2 regions of the Massilimicrobiota sp. An142 genome follow, and region 1 is predicted to be linked to the other one. Evidence: a T-box and tRNA genes for the amino acid it is inferred to sense, from the RefSeq annotation. Region 1 holds a T-box; the other holds one or more tRNA genes.

Region 1 (10,550 bases):
TGCAATAAACATATTAAATTTAAAGCTTTTTTAGACTATGCCAAATCTATTGAGGCCGATTATATTGCGACAGGACATTATGCACGTGTGGAACATCATGATGGACAAGATTCTATCATGTTAAGAGGCATTGATTCTAATAAAGATCAGACATACTTTTTATGTCAGTTAAATCAATCTCAACTACAGTCTTCATTATTTCCAATTGGAAATATGACCAAACCAGAAGTCAGACAATTGGCAGAAGATTTAAATTTGCCAGTGGCTCATAAAAAAGACAGTACAGGAATCTGTTTTATTGGAGAAAGAGATTTTAGAGAGTTCTTGAAAAATTATATTCCAGCCAAAGCTGGAAAGATGGTAGATATTGAAACTGGTCAAGTTGTTGGTGAACATCAAGGCATTATGTATTATACAATTGGACAACGTAAAGGTTTAGGTATTGGTGGTCCAGGTGATGCCTGGTTTGTTGTGGGTAAAAAGTATGATGATAATATTTTATATGTGTGCCAAGGTGATCAGAATCAATGGTTAATGAGCGAAGGTGCTTTGATTACGGATGTCAATTGGATCGGTAGTCAAAAACCATCGGGAGAATATGATTGCACAGCCAAATTTAGATATCGTCAAAAAGATAATGAAGTTTCGATTCATTTTGTTGATGAAACAACACTTTATGTGACATTCAAACAACCTGTCAAAGCTGTAACGCCTGGTCAGGAAGCAGTCTTTTATCAGGGTGATGTCTGTCTTGGTGGAGGAACGATTGATAAAGTGTATAAAGATGATAAGGAGATTACATACTTATAATGTTAGAATATACGGGAATTATTAAACGTATTAGGTTTTATAGTGAGGATACAAAGTTTATTGTCTGTCTGATTGATAGTGAACAGGAAGATAAACCAATTCTAGCAACGGGTTATATGAGTTATGTAAATCTACAGGATAAATATCATTTTCAGGGTGATTATGTGATTCATCCTAAATATGGGAAACAATTTCAGATTCAATCTTATGAGATTGTTTTAGCGAATGAGGAAAGTGAAATCATTCGCTATTTATCTAGTCCTTTATTTAAAGGGATTGGTGAAAAACAGGCCAGTGCTATTGTGGAAGCTTTGGGTCAAGATGCATTAAGTAAGATTAAAGAAGATAAGCATGTTTTAGATCATGTTCGTGGTATGAATGAAACCAAACGTGAAACGATTGCGAGTGTGTTAAATTCCCAGGATTTCGATCAGGAAGTTTTGATGTTTTTCATGGGACATGGTATTTCGACACGTCATCTGGCTTTAATTCAAGCTGTCTATCAGGAAAAAACATTGGATATCTTACAGAATAATCCTTATCAGTTAATTGATGATATTGATGGAATTGGTTTTAAAACGGCAGATGATCTGGCATTGAAAATAGGTGTTGATCAACATGATCATCATCGTATTCAGGCAGCTATTGTTTATGCTTTAAAAGAAGCCTGTTTTCAAGATGGAAGTACATATCATAATTTTGAGGCTATCGTGAAAAGATTTCATCGCTATATTCCTCAAATTGATGATGAAAGTTTTGAAACAGCTTTGCAGGATGTTCTTGAACAACGTAAAATTATTCAGGAAGATGATCGTTATTATCCTTATGATTTATATCAAAGTGAAATACAAATATCAAAAATCTTTCAAAAATGGCTTCATGCGCCTTTGTATGAATATGATCAGCAGGAAATTGATACCATTATTGCAGATTTAGAAACAGAGTTATCTATTCAATATGATCATTTTCAAAAAGAAGCGATGACACTCTTTTTAAAACAGTCAGCTATGATTATTACCGGAGGACCAGGAACTGGAAAAACAACGATTGTCAATGCTATGATTAAAATCTATCAGCGTTTAAATCCTGATCAAAAATTAGCTGTTGTTGCACCAACTGGTAGAGCAGCTAAACGTTTGACTGAAGTGACAGGAGTGGAAGCTTGTACCATTCATCGTTTATTGAAATGGGATTTACATACAAATACTTTTGCAATTAATGAGAAAAATCCATTAGATGTGGATTTATTGATCATTGATGAGTTTTCAATGGTCGATTCTTTATTGTTTTCACATCTTTTGTTAGCTTGTCAAAAAGTCAGTCAGATTCTTTTGATTGGAGATGATCAGCAATTGCCATCTGTGGCACCTGGTCGTGTTTTAAATGATCTCATCAGTTGTCAGCGTATCCCAACCATTGCTTTACATCACATATATCGTCAATCCAAAGAAAGTGGTATTGTTCAATTAGCCCATAGTATTCGCAATAATCAATATGATGAAACTTTATTTTCAAAGTATCAGGATATTCATTTTCAAACATGTGCCGCCTATGATGTTGTCAAATACGTTCGTGTATTAGTCACAAAAGCATTAGAAGATGGCTATGATGTGCATGATATACAAGTTTTAGCACCAATGTATAATGGTGTTGCTGGTATTGATGCTTTAAATGATTGTCTACAGGAATTATTTAATCCTCAAGATGGATTTAAAAATGAACTGCGTGTGGGTAAACGTTTATTTAGAGAAGGCGATAAGATTTTACAGTTAAAAAATCGTATTGAAGATAATGTTTTTAATGGCGATATAGGAACATTGGTAGAAATCTGTTATAAAGATAATTTTGAATATTTATCAGATATGATGATTGTTGATTTTGATGGAACTATTGTTGAATATACGCCACAGGAATTTTATACATTGACACATGCTTATTGCATGAGTGTTCATAAATCACAGGGAAATGAATTTAAAATTGTCATTATGCCTGTTTTAAAAGACTATTATATTATGTTGAAAAAGAATCTGATTTATACAGGATTAACACGAGCAAAACAGTCTTTATGGTTTTTAGGAAATCATCAGGCTTTTCAATATGGAATTAGTCGAGAACAAGATGATCGAAGGAAAACGACATTGATTTCAAGAATGAACGAAACTCCTGAAATTTCTTTGTATGATTTTGAATAATCAGGACATACTAAGATTGTACTTTTAAAGGAGTGAATAATTATGTCAAAATTAGCTGTTGCTTTTTTCTCGGCAGGAATTGTTGCTGCGGCAATGATTATGATGAGTGATATGCCATGTGCCGATAACATCGAACATACTGTTCATAAAGCCAAAAAAGCGATTAAGGAACAACTTTAAGAAGTACAAAAGGACTCATTGTAGTCCTTTTCTTGTCGTGGAGGTTGAAATGAAAAGAAACAATATCGCACGTTCTCTCATCATTTTTTGTATTTGTGCTATTTTACTTTATTATGTTTATACTTTATTTCGTATAGGATCATTATTGATTTATATTTTTCAATTGATTTTTCCTGTTATTATTGCATTGTTTTTTCATTTTCTTATTGATCCCCTGATTGATTATTTTACCAGTGATCGCCTTTCTAGAAAAGTTGTTGTAACACACTTGTATTTATCTTTTTCATTGTTTTTTATTTTAAGCTGTTATTTTTTAATCCCTTATTTATTAGATCAATGTCTTATTTTTTATCATCGTATCTGTGATAGTCAGATTATGGTTAATCCTATTTTTTCTACTTTTATTCGTTTTTTAGAAGAATATCAAGTCATTGATTATTTTATAGATATGTTTAATGGTTGGACACAGACAGTCATTTACTGGGTTGGAAATATTTTTATAGCATTAGGCATTTCATTTTATTTATCTTATGATAATCTTCATTTAATTGAAAAAGCCATTGTCTATCTTCCTTTTGAAAAACAAGGTATCTGTATGCAGACATTAAAAAAATTAAAACTCACAACATATCAGTTTATGAAATCAATGATTTTAGATTTTTTCTTCTTCTTTTTGATGTGCTTTATTCCTTTCTTTTTTATAAATCAGAATTTTGCAGTTTGGATTGCATTATTTTTATCACTTACAAATCTCATTCCTTATGTAGGACCTTATATTGGTGGCATACCAGTTGTTATTTATGAATTCTTTATTGACCAGCATCTTGGTTATGCATCTCTTATTGTGATTATGGTTTTACAATATTTAGAATCTTCTTATTTACAACCTTATTTATTTTCTAAAGGCATTCATTTACATCCTATTCTTCTTTTAATAGCATTGACTTTCTTTGGAGATCTTTTTGGTCTGATTGGTATGATTTTTTCGCCACTATTATTGTCATATGTTGTTTTTATTGGAGAACTTTTCAAGAATTTACGTATTGGTGATGATATTAAGAGAATTATGCATCATGAAAACCGATAAAGATTTTACAAATTTTTTCTTTATTATCATATATGATAATAAAGGGGTGTGAAGCCATGACGATTTCTCATTATTTAGGACTGTTAGGAGGATTGGCATTATTTCTGTTTGGCATGGAACTGTTATCAGAAGGATTAACAGAAGGATTGGGAGAAAGATTAGAAATCTTTTTATTAAAACTGACCAATCATAAGTGGAAAGCTATTGGTGTAGGGACTTTGTTGACATGCCTGATTCAAAGCTCATCTGCTATGAGTGTTATTCTCATTGGATTTTTAAATGCTCATATTATGTCATTAAAAAGAGCTATCTGGGTTATGATGGGAGCTAATATTGGGACAACTATAACAGGACAGATGATTGCTTTAGATATTGGCATGTTTGCGCCATTGTTAGCCTTTGTAGGCGTATGTTTATATCTGATAAGTCATGGCATTAAGCATCTATGTGGACAAGTGATGATGGCTTTAGGACTATTATTTATGGGACTTGAAATGATGGCTCAATCCATGTTGCCCCTACAACACTCATCCACATTTGTGAATGCTTTGATGCATATTCAAAATCCAATATGGGGTGTTTGTATCGGTATGTTGTTTACAGCTTTAATTCAAAGTTCATCAGCATCTATTGGTATTTTACAAATTCTCGCTTCTAAACAGTTGATTTCTTTTCATCAGGCTGTTTATCTGATTCTAGGTTTTGATTTAGGAACATGTATAACAGGTTTTCTTGCTTCTTTAAAAGGATCACGCAATGGAAAACGTCTAGCATTGTTTCATTTTCTTTTTAATGTTGTAGGAGCTATCAGTTTTTTAATTATTTCACAAATGATTCCTCTCGCTGATTGGATTGCAGGATGGACACCATTATCACCCCTCCATCAAATAGCCAATATGCATACATTTTATAATATGATGACAACATTCATTGTCTTACTATGTGAACCTTATCTGATTCAGACTATTCAATGGATTTACCCATATCACCATAAAAAATAAAAAGAAAGTAAGGATGATAGTGAGAAAAGTCATTTTGTATATCGCAATGAGTTTAGATGGATATATCACCGATCAACATGGACGTATAGATTGGCTGCATGGTGACAATCCTACAGATGAAAAAACAGAAAGTTATCATCATTTATTAAAACATGTTGATAGTGTCATTATGAGTGAAACAGCTTTTCGTATGATAGAAAAGAAAGTCAATCAATATTGGATTCACCAAGGATTAAAGATTTATGTTTTATCATCTTTGACTCAGTTATCATCAGATCATGTCATTGTCACATCTGAAGATATTTGTTCATTAGTTCAAAAAAAACAGGATTCTGGAAAAGATATTTGGATTTGTGGTGGTCAACAATTGATTACACCTTTAATTCAGGCTAATATGATTGATGAATATCATATTTCTATGATTCCAACATTAATTGGAAAAGGGAAACGTTTATTTGAAGATTTTGATCAGGAAAAAAGATTATCTTTGATAAAAACTTATGTTTATAATGGTATTGTTGATATTGAATATCAGAAGAAGTATTGATTTTTGATAATAAATTGGATATAATATCAAAGTCAAATCGTTGAAGAAGAAAAGTATTTATAAGTGATCTTGAAGAGAGGGAATGGCTGGTGAAAATTCCTGGATACTTGTAAAGAAAGCTACCTTCTAAGAGTGATGCAAACATCAACGTAAATCGGCGTTAACGATCAAAGAGCATAATGAGTATTCATTATGAATGAGGATGGTACCGCGATGATAGTCGTTCCTTTTCAGGAATGACTTTTTTTTAATTAAAAGGAGGAAAATCATGAAACAATTAACAGGTAATCAGGTTAGACAAATGTTTTTGGATTTTTTCAAATCAAAAGGACATATGATTGAACCTGGAGCATCATTAATCCCACATAATGATCCAACATTATTATGGATCAATGCAGGGGTTGCAGCATTAAAAAAATATTTTGATGGAACAGAAAAGCCAGCATGTAATCGTATTGCGAATGCACAAAAATCAATTCGTACAAATGATATTGAAAATGTTGGGAAAACAGCAAGACATCACACTTTCTTTGAAATGTTAGGAAACTTCTCAATTGGAGATTACTTTAAGGCAGAAGCGATTCCTTTTGCATGGGAGTTTTTAACAAGTCCTGAATGGATTGGTTTTGATAAGGATAAACTTTATATCAGTGTTTATACTGATGATGAAGAAGCTTATCGTATCTGGACAGAAGTTTGTCATGTTGATCCAAGTCATATTTTAAAAACAGATGATAATTTCTGGGAAATTGGTGAAGGTCCAGGAGGACCAGATTCAGAAATTTTCTATGATCGTGGAGAAAAATATGATCCAGAAGGATTAGGAGAAAAATTATTCTTTGATGAAATGGAAAATGATCGTTACATTGAAGTATGGAATGTTGTCTTTTCACAATATGACTGCAATCCAGCTATTGATCGTAAAGAATATAAAGAATTACCACAAAAAAATATTGATACAGGAATGGGATTAGAAAGATTAGTCAGCATTATTCAAGAGGGAGAAACAAACTTTGATACTGATTTATTCTTACCAATTATCCATGCGACTGAAAAGCTTGCAAAGGTTCCATATCAAGATAATAAAATGGCTTATCGTGTGATTGCTGATCATATTCGTACTGTGACTTTTGCATTAAGCGATGGTGCATTATTTGATAATGCTGGACGTGGTTATGTTTTAAGAAGAATTTTAAGACGTGCAGTACGTTATGGTAAAAAGATTGGTATTGATCATTCATTTATGTATGAACTCGTTGGTGTGGTTGCGGATATCATGAAAGATTTCTATGATTATCTACCTGCTAAAGTGGAATATGTAAGTGGTTTAGTTAAAAAAGAAGAAGAAGCTTTCCATAAGACATTATCAAATGGAGAAAAACTATTAAATCAGATGTTAGAAAAAAGCCAAAATCATTTATTAAATGGTCAAGATGCTTTTAAATTATATGATACATATGGTTTCCCATTAGAATTAACTGTGGAAATTGCTGAAGAGTCTGGTTTTGAAGTGGATGAAGAAGGTTTCAAAGCAGAAATGAAAGCACAACAGGAACGTGCACGTAATGCTCGTGGTGATTTAGAATCTATGTCATCACAAAAACCTGATTTAATGGCATTTGATGCCCCATCTACATTCATTTATAATCCAACACCAATTCAGGCGAAAGTCATTGCGACATTCCAAGAGGGTGTGAAATGTGATGTGATTGATAGCCAAGGCGAAATCATTTTAGATCAGACAACTTTCTATGCTGAAATGGGTGGACAATGTGCTGATACAGGAATGATGTCTAATGATTCTACAGAAATTGAAGTTAAAGATGTTCATAAGGCACCTCATCAACAACATTTACACATAGTTAACGTTAAAAAAGGTGAAATTCGTGTTGGAGATGTATTAACTTTATATGTTGATACAAGAAAACGTGCGTTTATTACTCATAATCATACAGCAACACATCTTTTACAAAAAGCTTTAAAGAATGTATTAGGAGAACATGTTTCACAGGCTGGATCATATGTAGATGATCAAAGATTACGTTTTGACTTTACTCATCCTCAAAAAATGACTTTAGAACAATTACAACAAGTTGAAGATCAGGTTAATGAACAAATCTTCAAGGGATTGAATGTTGATATTCAGTTAATGAGTAAAGATGATGCAATGCAATCAGGTGCTATGGCTTTATTTGATGAAAAATATGGTGATGAAGTGCGTGTTGTCAGCGTTGGTGATTATTCTAAGGAATTATGTGGTGGATGCCATGTTTCTAATAGTATTGAAATTGGAATCTTTAAAATTGTCAGTGAAGAAAGTGTAGGTTCTGGTGTAAGACGTATTGAAGCTGTTACATCATTACAGGCTTATCAGGCATTTAAAAATAGTGAAACACTTTTAAATCAAGTTCAAGACTTATTAAAGATTAAAAATAAGAATGAAACAATTGAAAAAGTTACACATTTCATTGAAGAAACTAATGAAATCAAAAAAGAAAGAGATCAATATTTAGATCAGATCAATGCTTTATCTGCAAAGGAACAATCTAAAAATATTGTTGATTTAAATGGTGTACAATTCTTATATGTTCAAGAATCTAAAGAAGTTGCTTTAGCTAAACAAATGGCTTTTGACCTTCGTGATCAGTTACAGCATGGTTTTGTGATTATGGTCAATGAATATGAAGGTAAGATATCTTATTTTGTAGGATTAACAAAATCTATGGTTCAAGCTGGATATAAAGCAGGAGAGATGATCAAGACAATCAATCAGGTGACTGCTGGTCGTGGTGGTGGAAAACCAGACTTTGCTCAAGGAGGATGTGCTGATTGCTCACATATGGATGAAGCTATCGCACAAATCAAAGCGCAATTCTAAGTTTTACTAGCAATTTGCAATGATTTAGTGTAATATAGATTATATAGATGGGAGGTCGTATAAATGGGAAAAGATTTTACTCAAACACGTCTATTTAATTCTGAAGAAATTAAAAGAGAAGTTATCCATTCTCATTTAATGACAGTTGCTAATGCTTTAGATGAAAGAGGATATAATGCAGTTCATCAAATTGCAGGATACTTGATTTCTAATGATCCTGCATATATTTCAAGTCATAAAGGGGCTCGTTCAATTATTCAACAGATTGATCGTGATGAAATTATTGAAGAACTTGTTAAATTTTATTTGGAGTCTAAATAGTGGAAAAAATATTAGGATTAGATTTAGGTTCGAGAACTTGTGGCATTGCGATGAGTGATGCTCTTGGTATGCTTGCCCATGGTGTAGAAACCTATCGTTTTGAAGAAAATAACTATAAGGATGCTGCCAAACATATTCAACAGATTGTTGAAGAACATCATATTCATACAATTGTGCTTGGTCTACCCAAACATATGAATGGGGATTTAGGGGAAAGAGCACAAATTTCAATGGCTTTTAAACAGAGGCTGGAAAAGATGATGGATGTCGAGGTTGTTTTGGTTGATGAAAGATTAACAACTGTTATGGCACAGAATCAATTGATTTTTGCTGATGTTTCACGCAAAAAAAGAAAAAAAGTTATTGATAAAATGGCAGCTGTACAAATTTTACAAGGATACTTAGATGGTCAAAGGAGATAGTCATGGACGTTAATAAAATACAAGTCATTGATGATGACGGTAATGAATTAGAATTTGATGTACTCTTTACTTTTGATAGTGAAGATACAGGAAAAAAATATGTTTTATATTATGATGCAAATGATGAGGATGCTCAAGTCTATTCATCTATTTATGATGATGAAGGGAATTTATATCCAATTGAAACACCTGATGAATGGGATATGATTGAAGAAGTCTTCAATAGTTTTATGGTTGAAGATGAAGAAGATGAGAACTCTCAAGACATGGATTAGTATCAGGAGGTAACGAAAGTTACCTTTCTTTATTAAGGAGGATAAAAATGGGATTGTTTTTTAAGAAACGAAAAGTAAAGCCAATATTTGTAGGAAGTTATGGTAATGATTTAACTAGAGGAATTTATGTTTTTCATATAGATATTGATAATGGTGAAATTTTAAAAAAGAAATTTTATAAATCATTAGCGAATCCAATAGCCATTTCTAAACGTGAACGTTTTATCTATGTATGTTATAAAAATAATACAGGGAGACCAACTGATGGTGGTTTATGGCAATATGCTTCAATGGATCTACAATTTGGTTTGGCTGGTAAATCAACAGATCATGGAAAGACATATGTAGACAGTTATGTTAATGAAGATCGTACATGTGCCTATGCTGTGGATTACTACAACAGTGAAGTTGTTGTGATTCCAATATTGAAACAAAAAATTGTCAAAGTTGTACAAACAATTAAACATCAGGGAAGTAGCGTAGATGAGAAACGTCAAAATGAAGCCCATCCTTGTTTTATTGATGCTACACCTGATCAAAAATGGATAGTTGTTTGTGATTTAGGAACAGATGAAATTGTTCTTTATGATATTGGTGAAAAAGGAAGACTTCAGCGTAATGATGAATTAACATTTAAAGTGAAACCTGGTTCAGGACCAAAGAAAATTATTTTTTCACCAGATGGACAATTTGCATATGTTCTAAGTGAATTAACAAGTGAAATTCATGTTTATCGTTATGAAGATGGCGTATTTACTTTTGTTCAGACAGTCAAGACTTACCCAACAGATGAATATATTGGTCAAAATACTGCTGGTGATATTCTCATTAATGAAA
Region 2 (10,550 bases), on a different contig from region 1:
GTCTGGTTGTATTAGCTATTCAAAATCCTGAGCTTTATGAAGATTATACAAATGGGAATTTCCCTCAAACAAATTTCCAGAGTTACGATGAAATTTTGAAGTTTATTAAACAAAATTTATCGCAAGATTTTCCTGAAGTTGATCAACTGTCATATCAAATTCAAGATGTCAATGAAAATTTAGCTTCTGATTCAGGGGTAACAGCTTATTTTAATATTCCTACATTAGATGGAACACAAGTGAAACAGTTGCGAGTCAATCCTAAAACAAATGATGTCAAGACGATATCAACATATGCGACAGTGGCACATGAAGGGCTAACAGGACACATGTATCAATATGCGTATATGTATGAAAATCAGACAAACAATTTTAGAAAAGCCATTGCCAGCTGTCAGGCATATAGCGAAGGCTATGCGACATATGCACAATATGAATGTTTAAAGTATTTAACAGATAAAATTGATGAAGATGTTTTGCAGTTATATAAAGAAGCAGAATTATTGAATAATAGTTTAACGATTTTGATAGATATTGGTATTCATTATGAAGGATGGAGTCAAAGTGATGTTCTTGATTTTTTAGAAGACAATGGAATGCTTTTAGATGAAGAGTCTTTGTCAGCATTATATAAACAGCTTCAAGCTAATCCAGCAGCATTTGTTCCTTATTATGTTGGATATGAAAAAATAGCACAAATGAAAGAAGAAGCTCAAGAAACGTTAGGGGACAATTTTGATCATAAGTTATTTCATGAAGCGTTATTAGAAACGGGAACAGCGCCATTTGATGTCGTAGAACGTCATATTGATCGCTATGTGGAGAATAGCCAATGATGGACTATCTTATATCACCAGATTTGAGTTTAAAAGAGAATGTTTGCCAGTTTTTTGATACATATCAATGTATTTATACGAAAGAACATAGTCTGAAAGTTGCAAATGAGAGTCTGAAACTTGCTCATAGATTTGGAGTTGATCCTCAAAAATGTTATCAGGCAGCTTTATTACACGACATCAGTGCTGTGATTTCTCACAATCAAATGATGGAAATAGCGTTACAAAATGCCTGGACAATAGGTCCATCCGAAAAAAGTATCCATTCCTGCTGCATCAAAGAGTTTCCTCCTTATTTAGATGTTATTGAAGAAGGAATGAAGATATCATTAGCATATAGTGCTTATTTATTTTTAAAAGAACAGTTACAACATAAACGTATTTTATATCCACATCAGTGGTTAAAAGAAGCTTATGAAGATTTATCAAGAGAGGAAAAAAAGATATGAAAAAGTATAAAGCAGTTATTTATGATATTGATGGAACAGTTTTAAATACATTAAATATGAATATGTATCCATTAATGAGAATTATTAAAGAAGAATTAAATGAAGATTGGAGTTTTGAAGACGTTTTAAAATTTGCGGCTTATCCTGGTATGAAAGTGATGGAAGAATTAAATATAAAAGATAAAGAAAAAACATATGCCAAATGGGTTCAATATGTCAATGAATATGAAGAAGGAGCAACACTTTATGAAGGATTTGAAGAGGTTTTTATAAAACTGGAAGAATCAGGGATTATTCAAGCTGTGGTATCTGCCAAAACAAAGGCTCAATATCAAATTGATATGGTTGAAAAAGGGTTGGATAAATATATGAAAGCTACAATATTAGCAGAAGATACTGATAAACATAAACCAGATCCAACACCTTTATTAGAATGTTTAAAAAGATTACAGCTTCAACCTGATGAAGTGATTTATATTGGTGATGCTCGTTCAGATGAATTGGCTTCTCAAAATGCTCATATAGATTTTGGATATGCCAAATGGGGTAATGTCGCTAAAGAAGAAATGAAAAATGCAACAATTGTTTTAGAAAAACCATTAGATTTATTACAGCTTATATAAATGCAAGATCAAAATAACTTTGCATTAGGAAATGTATCCCAGCATATTTTACATATTGCTGGACCAATGATTGTTGCACAGTTTATCAATATTTTATATAACGTTGTTGATCGTATTTATATTGGAAGATTACCTGATGTAGCCACTCTTGCGATGAGCGGCTTAGGTTTATGTTTGCCATTAATTTCAATTATTATTGCTTTTGCGAATTTATTTGGTATGGGTGGTTCACCACTTTGTTCTATAGCGAGAGGAAGTGGAGATCATGATTTGGCAGAAGAAATTATGGGGAATTCGTTTTCTCTACTGATTCTTTTTTCAGTTTTGATTATGATCATTGGACTGTTGTTTAAAGAACCGTTATTATGGGCTTTTGGAGCCAGTCAGAATACCATTACATATGCAAATGATTATATGAGTATTTATTTATTAGGAACGCCATTTGTTTTGATTGGTTTAGGCATGAATAGTTTTATTAATAGTCAAGGTTTTGCGAAAATAGGCATGATGACAGTTTTGTTAGGTGCTATAACAAATATTATTTTGGATCCTATCTTTATTTTTGTTTTAGCAATGGGAGTCAAAGGCGCAGCGCTTGCAACTGTAATATCACAGTTTGTATCTGCCTTATGGACATTCCAATTTTTAACAGGTCAAAAAACGATATTGAAATTAAAAAAAGAAAGACTGAAATTAAAAATAAAACATGTGAAAAAAATATTTGCTTTAGGGATGGCTGGATTTATGATGGGATTGACAAATTCTGTTGTTACAATTGTTTGTAATGCCACACTTCAGACATATGGTGGAGATTTCTATATTGCGATTATGACAATTATTAATTCTATTAGAGAGGTTGTATCTTTACCAGGACAAGGCTTAGCTAATGCTTCACAGCCAGTGCTTGGCTATAATTATGGAGCTAAACAATATCAAAGAGTTTTAAAAGCTATTCGTTTTACAACAATCACTTGCTTCTTAACGAGTTTTCTTTTATGGCTCAGTATTACTTTGTTTCCTCAATTTTATATTCAGATCTTTAGTCATAATCCAGAAATCATAACACATGGAACGCAAGCTATTCATTTATACTTTTTTGGCTTTTTTATGATGGCTTTTCAAATGACGGGGCAAGCTGTGGCGGTAGGATTAGGAAAGTCTAAACAGGCGGTTTTCTTTTCACTTTTTAGAAAAGTGATAATTGTTGTTCCATTGACTTTGATTTTGCCTATATATATGGGTATTGATGGTGTTTTTATTGCTGAAGCTATCAGTAACTTTATTGGTGGAGGCGCATGTTATTTAACAATGATGTTGACAATTGGAAAAGATTTGAAGAAAAAACGTTTATCTGTCGCTAAAGGTTAATATAAGGAGAAAGACTCTAAGCATAAAGACATTTCTTTTTTCATATAAATAAACGGGTGATGATTCATATGAAAAAAATGATGTCTTTTATTATTCTTTTTGCTTTATGTACATGTTTATATAAACCAGTTATTCATGTTTCATCATCACAATTGTTAAATCAAAGAGTGATAGTTTTGGACCCTGGTCACGGGGGTTTAGACAATGGAGCGAGTATTGCTGGAGTCGATGAAGATGAATTAAATTTGAAAATCAGTTTTGCATTGAAAGAAGAATTGGAATCACGTGGAGCAACGGTTTATATGACAAGAACAGATGACCAGGATATGACAAGAAGAAATTATAACTATTCTAAACAGGATGATATGTATTTAAGAGCGTTAAAGATTGATGAATATCAGCCAGATTTATTTTTAAGTATTCATTTGAATTCTTCAAATTCTAGTGCCTGGGGATCACAAGTTTTTTATTATAAAAAAAGTGAGGATGGGAAAAGATTAGCTGATAGTATTCATAATCAAATGAAAACCTTAACGGGAACAAGGAAAAATATTTCATCAAGTAGTTTTTATATCTTGCGTGCAACACAATCACTGGGAGTATTGATTGAATGTGGCTTTTTATCTAATGCTAATGAAAGAGGACAGTTAAAAAGTCGCAGTTATCATAAAAAGCTGGCGACAGTGATTAGTGATGGAATACAGGGTTACTTTCAGGCTTTATCTGCTCCATTATAAAAATATATCTTAAAAAATAAAAAAAGTATTGACGAAAAAAGAAGCCTATGCTAATATATTAGGGCAGTCGTTAATGGGCCTGTAGCTCAGCTGGTTAGAGCGCACCCCTGATAAGGGTGAGGTCGATGGTTCAAGTCCATTCAGGCCCACCATTAATAACTGTTATATATATACATGGGCCTGTAGCTCAGCTGGTTAGAGCGCACCCCTGATAAGGGTGAGGTCGATGGTTCAAGTCCATTCAGGCCCACCATGTATAATTGAATAATGGGGCTTTAGCTCAGCTGGGAGAGCGCCTGCTTTGCACGCAGGAGGTCAGCGGTTCGATCCCGCTAAGCTCCACCATTATGTATGTAACCTATATATCAATATAGGTTTTTTTGTTATTTGATAGAAATTGGTCTATAATGGTAATGAGGTGATTTTGATATGTGTACAGCATTTCAATTAAATGGGTATTTTGGTAGAAATTTAGATCTGGAAACAACATTTGGTGAACAGGTTGTATTGACACCAAGACATTATTCTTTTCCATTAAAAAATGGAACATTGTTTAAAAATCAATATGCAATGATTGGTATGGCAACAGTCGTGGAAAATTATCCATTATATGCTGAAGCTATGAATGAAAAGGGATTATGCATGGCTGGCTTATATTTTCCAGGGAATGCTCGTTATTTTCCTGAACAGGCCAACAAAACCAATATAACGCCTTATGAACTCATTCCCTATATTTTAGGGCAATATCAAAGCGTACAAGAGGTCAAAAAGGTTATTGATCGTTTTCATCTTTTGGATATTCCATTCCACGAAAAATTGCCTTTAGCACCTTTACATTGGATTATTGCCGATCAAAAAGAGAGTCTGATTCTGGAATCAACAGAATCAGGATTGCAGGTTTATCAAGATGCTTTTCATATTTTAACCAACAATCCACCTTATCCGTATCATCAATGGAATGTCCATAACTATATGCATTTAACATCGTCTTATCCTCAAGATCATTTAACGGACCAATCATTGAAGCCTTATGGAAACGGATTTGGGACAATCGGTATTCCTGGTGATTTTTCACCTGCTTCACGTTTTGTGAAAACATTGTGGTTAAAGGAAAATGCTGTGATGAGTGAAAAAGAAGAAGAGAATGTCAGTCAGATTTTTCATATTTTAGATGCTGTAGCAATGGTCAAAGGTTCAGTGAAAACAGCACAAAATCAGGATGATTATACGGTTTATTCTTGTTGTATGAGTATGAATGAAGGGGCTTATTATTACAAGACATATGAAAATAATCAAATTCATTGTATTCAAATGAAAAATAAAGTTTCTGCTTCACAATTATCCATCTACCCATTAAATAGACAACAAAATATTCAATATCAATGAAACTGCGTAAGCAGTTTTTTTCTTGCTTAATCATAAAAACGAAGTATAATATTTCTAGATAAGGAGTTTATTATGGAAAAATATATTAGTGCTTATATTGTAACTTTTTATATATATGGTTTTGCAGGATGGATTTGGGAATCTTTGATATGTCCAATTATGACGCGTCATAGAATTAAAAATAGTGGCTTTTTAAATGGACCTATTGTTCCAATATATGGTTTTGGAGCCATCACTGTCTCTCTTTTATTTTCTGCTAATGAAAGTTATTTATCTGTTTTTATTGAAGGAGCATTTGTGGCCTGTGTGATTGAATATATAACATCATGGGCTATGGAGAAACTTTATCATAGAAGATGGTGGGATTATTCTGATAAAGCTTTTCATGTTAATGGAAGAGTTTGTTTAGAAGGTTTTTTAGTTTTTGGTGTTTTTAGTGTTGTTGCAGTGAAATTTGTTCAACCTTATTTGTTAGAAAAAATCATGCAACATGGCTTAATTACATTGGTTGTGATAGCAACAATGTTAACGACAATATTTATCATTGATCTTATTTTTACAGTCGTATCATTAACACATTTGGATGAACGTTTAGATGAATTTATGAAGGATATAGAATCATCAATGCAAAAATTGATTGATGATGTTGAACAAAGTAAACACAGTTTTAATGAATTAATGGATTTATGGAAAGAAAATGATATCTCAAGTTATCGTCAATGGATACATGATAAATCTATGAGTGAGCGTCGTATTATGAAAGCTTTCCCTGCATTAATGAATCATCAAAGAAAAGAGGAAAAACAGGATGGCAAGAAATAGACATGAAAATTATATTGTAAGAACATTGAATGGATTGGCATATGGCTATTTTGTGAGTGTTGTCTTTGGTATCATCTTGAAACAGATTGGGACGGCTGTTCATATCAATATGCTTTATCAATGGGGAGTCATGCTTGGTTATTTAATGGGACCTGCCATTGGTATTGCAATGGGCTTATGTATTGATGCTAGAGGGATGAATTTGTTGACGGCATTGCTGGCTGGAACGATCGGTGCCGGAACAATTGTTGTAGATGGCGGTCAGATATCGCTTGCGACGGGGAATCCATTGTTAGCTTATATAGCTGTCATTTTAGCAATTGAAGTAGGGCGTTTGGTACAGGGAAAAACACCTTTTGATATTTGGCTGGTACCAGTTATGTCAATTGGCTGTGCTGGTTTGGTTGTCTGGCTTATAGGACCATTTATGCATCAAATTTCTTTCTGGCTCAATAGTGTAATGAAACAATGTGCAACAATGCCTTCTGTTTTAATGGGAATGCTAGTTGCTTTATTAGCTGGTGTCATCACAACATCACCACTTTCATCTTTACTTTTAACAAGTATAATGGTTGATTTTAATGGTGTTGTTTTAGGAGCTGTACTGGCTGGAGTATGTAGTCAAATGATTGGATTTGCTGTGATGTCAATGAATGATAATCGTTTTGGTGAAGTTTTGGCTATTGGTTTAGGGACAAGTCTTTTACAGTTTAAAAATATTGTCAAACGACCTGTTATATGGATACCACCACTACTTGCCAGTATGTTAAGTGGAATGATTTCAGTGCTTTTTTCTTTACGTTGCAGTGTGCAAGGTTCAGCTATGGGACTAACAGGATTATTAGGATTAACGGATTCATTTTCAATCATGGCAACAACTTATTGGATACCACTGTTTTTGATAGATGTTGTTTTGCCAATGGTTGTTTGTTATAGTATGTATAAAGCATTTAGAAAATTAAATTACATAAAAAATGGGGATTTACAAATATCTCAAATTTAAAGATAGATATCAAATGAGGAATGGTGAGGAAAATGAAATTAAATGAATTACTAGATGAAATGAATTATCAGTTCATTCAAGGACATTTAGATGAAGAAGTTTCACAAATAGATTATGATTCCAGAACAGTTCAATCAGGCAGTCTATTTGTTTGTATTCCTGGCGCAAAGGTTGATGGACACTCTTTTATTGATCAGGTTATTCAAAAAGGTGCAAAGGTTATTGTGATTGAGCATCCAGTGGAATATCAGGAAGGAATCACTTATTTATTAGTTGATAATGCAAGAAAGGCTTTAGCGTTACTTTCTTGTGCTTTCTTTCATCATCCAAGTCGTCAAATGAAAGTCATCGGGATTACTGGAACTAAAGGGAAAACAACAACATCTTATATGGTGGCTTCTATTTTAGAAAAGGCTCATAAAAAAGTCGGCATCATTGGAACAATTGGTTCTATTGTAAATGGTGAATTTAGAAAAACAAAGAATACCACACCTGAATCTTTTGAACTGCAAAAATTAATGCATGAAATGGTGGAAGCAGGTTGTGAATATTGTGTTATGGAAGTTTCATCACAGGGACTTATGTTAGACCGTGTAACAGGTATTGATTTTGATATAGGTGTTTTTACGAATTTATCACCTGATCATATTGGTGAAAATGAGCACCGCTCTTTTGAACATTATATGTCATGTAAAAAACAATTGTTTCAAATGTGTCGCATTGGTTTATTCAACAAGGATGATGAACATTATTTAGATATGATAGATCGTGCTCACTGTCAGATTCAAACTTATTCTATAGATCAGGAAAGTGATTTACAGGCTTGCAACATCAATCTTTATCGTCAAGATAATATATTAGGTGTGACATTTGATACAAATGGTGTTATTTCAGCATCATTTCAAACGAATACACCTGGAAAATTTAGTGTCTATAATTCATTAGTCGCAATTATGATATGTCATCTTTTAGATATAGATGTTCCTTATATCCAAGAAGCTTTAAAACAAGTCAGTGTAAAAGGACGTGTAGAAATGGTACCAGTTCCTCGTCCATATACAGTTTTTATTGATTATGCACACAATGCGTTATCTTTTGATAGTATCTTATCGACTATGAGTGAATATCATCCTCACCGTATTTATTGTGTCTATGGATTAGGTGGACATAGAGATGTGCATAGACGTTATGGAGCTGGAGAAATTGTCGCAAAATATCATGCTTTCTCTATTTTAACAGCAGATAATCCACGTGGCGAATCAGTACAAAAAATCTGTCAGGATATTATTGAGGGGATCAATAAAGAAAATGGGGAATATATTGTTATAGAAGATCGTCAACAAGCCATTCATTATGCTCTTGAGCATGCTGAAGCTCATGATATTATTTTGTGTCTAGGAAAAGGGCATGAAGATTATCAGATTTTGGATGAAGAACCATTACCTTTTAGTGAAAGACAAATCATTGAAGAATATTTTCAACAGGAGGACTAAAAAAGACTTTTCATTCATATAGTATCTTGGTGATACATATGAAAAAAGTCTTTTTTTATACTTTTGTATTTTGTTTGATTGTCTTAATTGTTTATCTGTTTTTACAGCCACGTATAACTTTTGTAGATAAAGAAATTCATTTAGCATTATATCAGGAAGTTGAACCGCTACAATATATTGAAAAACTTTCACATATCGAAGAAGATGAAATCAAGATTGATAATCAAGTTGATAATAGTCAACTTGGTCAATATAAAATAGTCTATTCTTATCATCAAAAAGTTTTTACTTTAATTGTTTATGTTGATGATATGTTACCTCCACAATTTGAAACACAAAATAAGACAATTTTGAAAGATGAAACAATATCTGCAAAAGAATTGGTTAAAAACATTCGTGATGATTCTAAAACAGAAGTTTATTTTCAACAAAATTATACTTTTCATGAAGTGAAAACTTATAAAGTTGTAGTTGTTGTGGAAGATAGTTATGGAAATAAATCAGAGAAAAGTGCCTATGTACAAGTTCAGGCAAAAGATGAACAGCCACCAGTAGTGAGTGGTTTGACACCCATTACATTATTGATTGGAGATGAAATTGATTTAAAAAAAGATGTCATTGTTAAAGATGATCATGATGATTCACCAGTATTAACCATTGATGATTCTAAACTGAATATTCGTAAAATTGGTGAATATGAAGTTTATTATCATGTTAAGGATCAATCGGGTAATGAGGATACATTTATAAGAAAGATTGAAGTTTTAAGTCAATATGATAATCGTGAAGCTTTAAGTGATGGGAAGAAAACGTGTTATTTAACCTTTGATGATGGTCCATCATCAAATACCAAAGAAATTCTAGAAATTCTAGATCAATATCATATTAAAGCAACTTTTTTTGTGACAGGAACCTCCCCTAAAGATTTTCATTATATTAAAGAAGCATATCAAAAAGGGCATACAATAGGATTGCACACATATAGTCATGATTATGAATATATTTATAGTTCTTTAAAAAATTATATAAGTGATTTAAATAAAATTAAGGATGTTGTTTATCAACAAATTGGGAAGAATGTGAATTTTATACGTTTTCCAGGTGGTTCCAGTAATCTTGTTTCTAAGAAATATAATGATGGTATCATGACACGTTTAACAAAAAAGGTTATTGATTTAGGATATCAATATTATGATTGGACTTCTATTAATGGTGATGGAGAAGGGATTAAAACGGTAGATGGTCTTAAAAAGAAAGCTATTGAAGAAATTGGGAATCGAGAAGATATTATGTTTTTGATGCATGATAGTGGAACACAAGAAAATACTGTCAAGGCACTGCCAGATATTTTAGATTATCTCATTGAGCAGGGATATGTTTTTCAGGTATTAGATGAAACTTCTCCAACGTTTCATCATCATGTTCAAAATTAAGAGATTTGTTTGTTATTATGTCAAAGAGTTTAGACTAAAAATAAATAAAATCGAGATAAAAACATCTCTTTGTTGTATAATAGACAAGAGGTGTTTTTATGCTTTTAAATGAACAACAATATCAACATGCATTCAATTTACTGTGTCATCCAGAACAGAAAAGTTTATTTTTATTAGAATTTGAACAATGGTTTGAGCAGGTTTTTCAATTAAAACTTTATGATTTTATTTATGATCAGACACATGATAATCAATCCAGATTGAAACTTATATTATGGAATCATGATGATCAACAAAAAATGAAGAATGGTATAAATTTTGATGAAACAAAGCAACAGAAAATTCGTGAACAATTCTTATTACTTTGTCAAAAACATCATATATCTACAAAGTGTCCTTC

What was found. A T-box is a leader RNA that pairs with one kind of tRNA and senses whether it is charged. The one in region 1 lies ahead of alaS (alanine--tRNA ligase), so its partner is inferred to be a tRNA-Ala.
Region 2: it encodes a tRNA-Ala, which carries the amino acid that the T-box ahead of alaS (alanine--tRNA ligase) is inferred to sense. The anticodon was not compared.

What each region holds. Positions count from the first base shown of each region.
Region 1 covers NZ_NFLD01000002.1:43,885-54,434, forward strand. The annotation lists gene mnmA (tRNA 2-thiouridine(34) synthase MnmA) at 1-810, shown strand, start outside; gene recD2 (SF1B family DNA helicase RecD2) at 810-3,002, shown strand; gene B5E87_RS14945 (hypothetical protein) at 3,045-3,182, shown strand; gene B5E87_RS01330 (AI-2E family transporter) at 3,232-4,269, shown strand; gene B5E87_RS01335 (Na/Pi cotransporter family protein) at 4,302-5,270, shown strand; gene B5E87_RS01340 (dihydrofolate reductase family protein) at 5,284-5,817, shown strand; T-box leader at 5,849-6,048, shown strand; gene alaS (alanine--tRNA ligase) at 6,086-8,695, shown strand; gene B5E87_RS01350 (IreB family regulatory phosphoprotein) at 8,759-9,016, shown strand; gene ruvX (Holliday junction resolvase RuvX) at 9,016-9,438, shown strand; gene B5E87_RS01360 (DUF1292 domain-containing protein) at 9,441-9,713, shown strand; gene B5E87_RS01365 (lactonase family protein) at 9,761-10,550, shown strand, end outside.
Region 2 covers NZ_NFLD01000023.1:22,253-32,802, reverse strand. The annotation lists gene B5E87_RS10170 (DUF885 domain-containing protein) at 1-836, shown strand, start outside; gene B5E87_RS10165 (HD domain-containing protein) at 836-1,285, shown strand; gene B5E87_RS10160 (HAD family hydrolase) at 1,282-1,908, shown strand; gene B5E87_RS10155 (MATE family efflux transporter) at 1,909-3,276, shown strand; gene B5E87_RS10150 (N-acetylmuramoyl-L-alanine amidase family protein) at 3,345-4,013, shown strand; tRNA gene B5E87_RS10145 (tRNA-Ile) at 4,089-4,165, shown strand; tRNA gene B5E87_RS10140 (tRNA-Ile) at 4,190-4,266, shown strand; tRNA gene B5E87_RS10135 (tRNA-Ala) at 4,283-4,358, shown strand; gene bsh (choloylglycine hydrolase) at 4,443-5,399, shown strand; gene B5E87_RS10125 (putative ABC transporter permease) at 5,472-6,221, shown strand; gene B5E87_RS10120 (PTS sugar transporter subunit IIC) at 6,208-7,224, shown strand; gene B5E87_RS10115 (UDP-N-acetylmuramoyl-L-alanyl-D-glutamate--2,6-diaminopimelate ligase) at 7,257-8,717, shown strand; gene B5E87_RS10110 (polysaccharide deacetylase family protein) at 8,756-10,150, shown strand; gene B5E87_RS10105 (hypothetical protein) at 10,249-10,550, shown strand, end outside.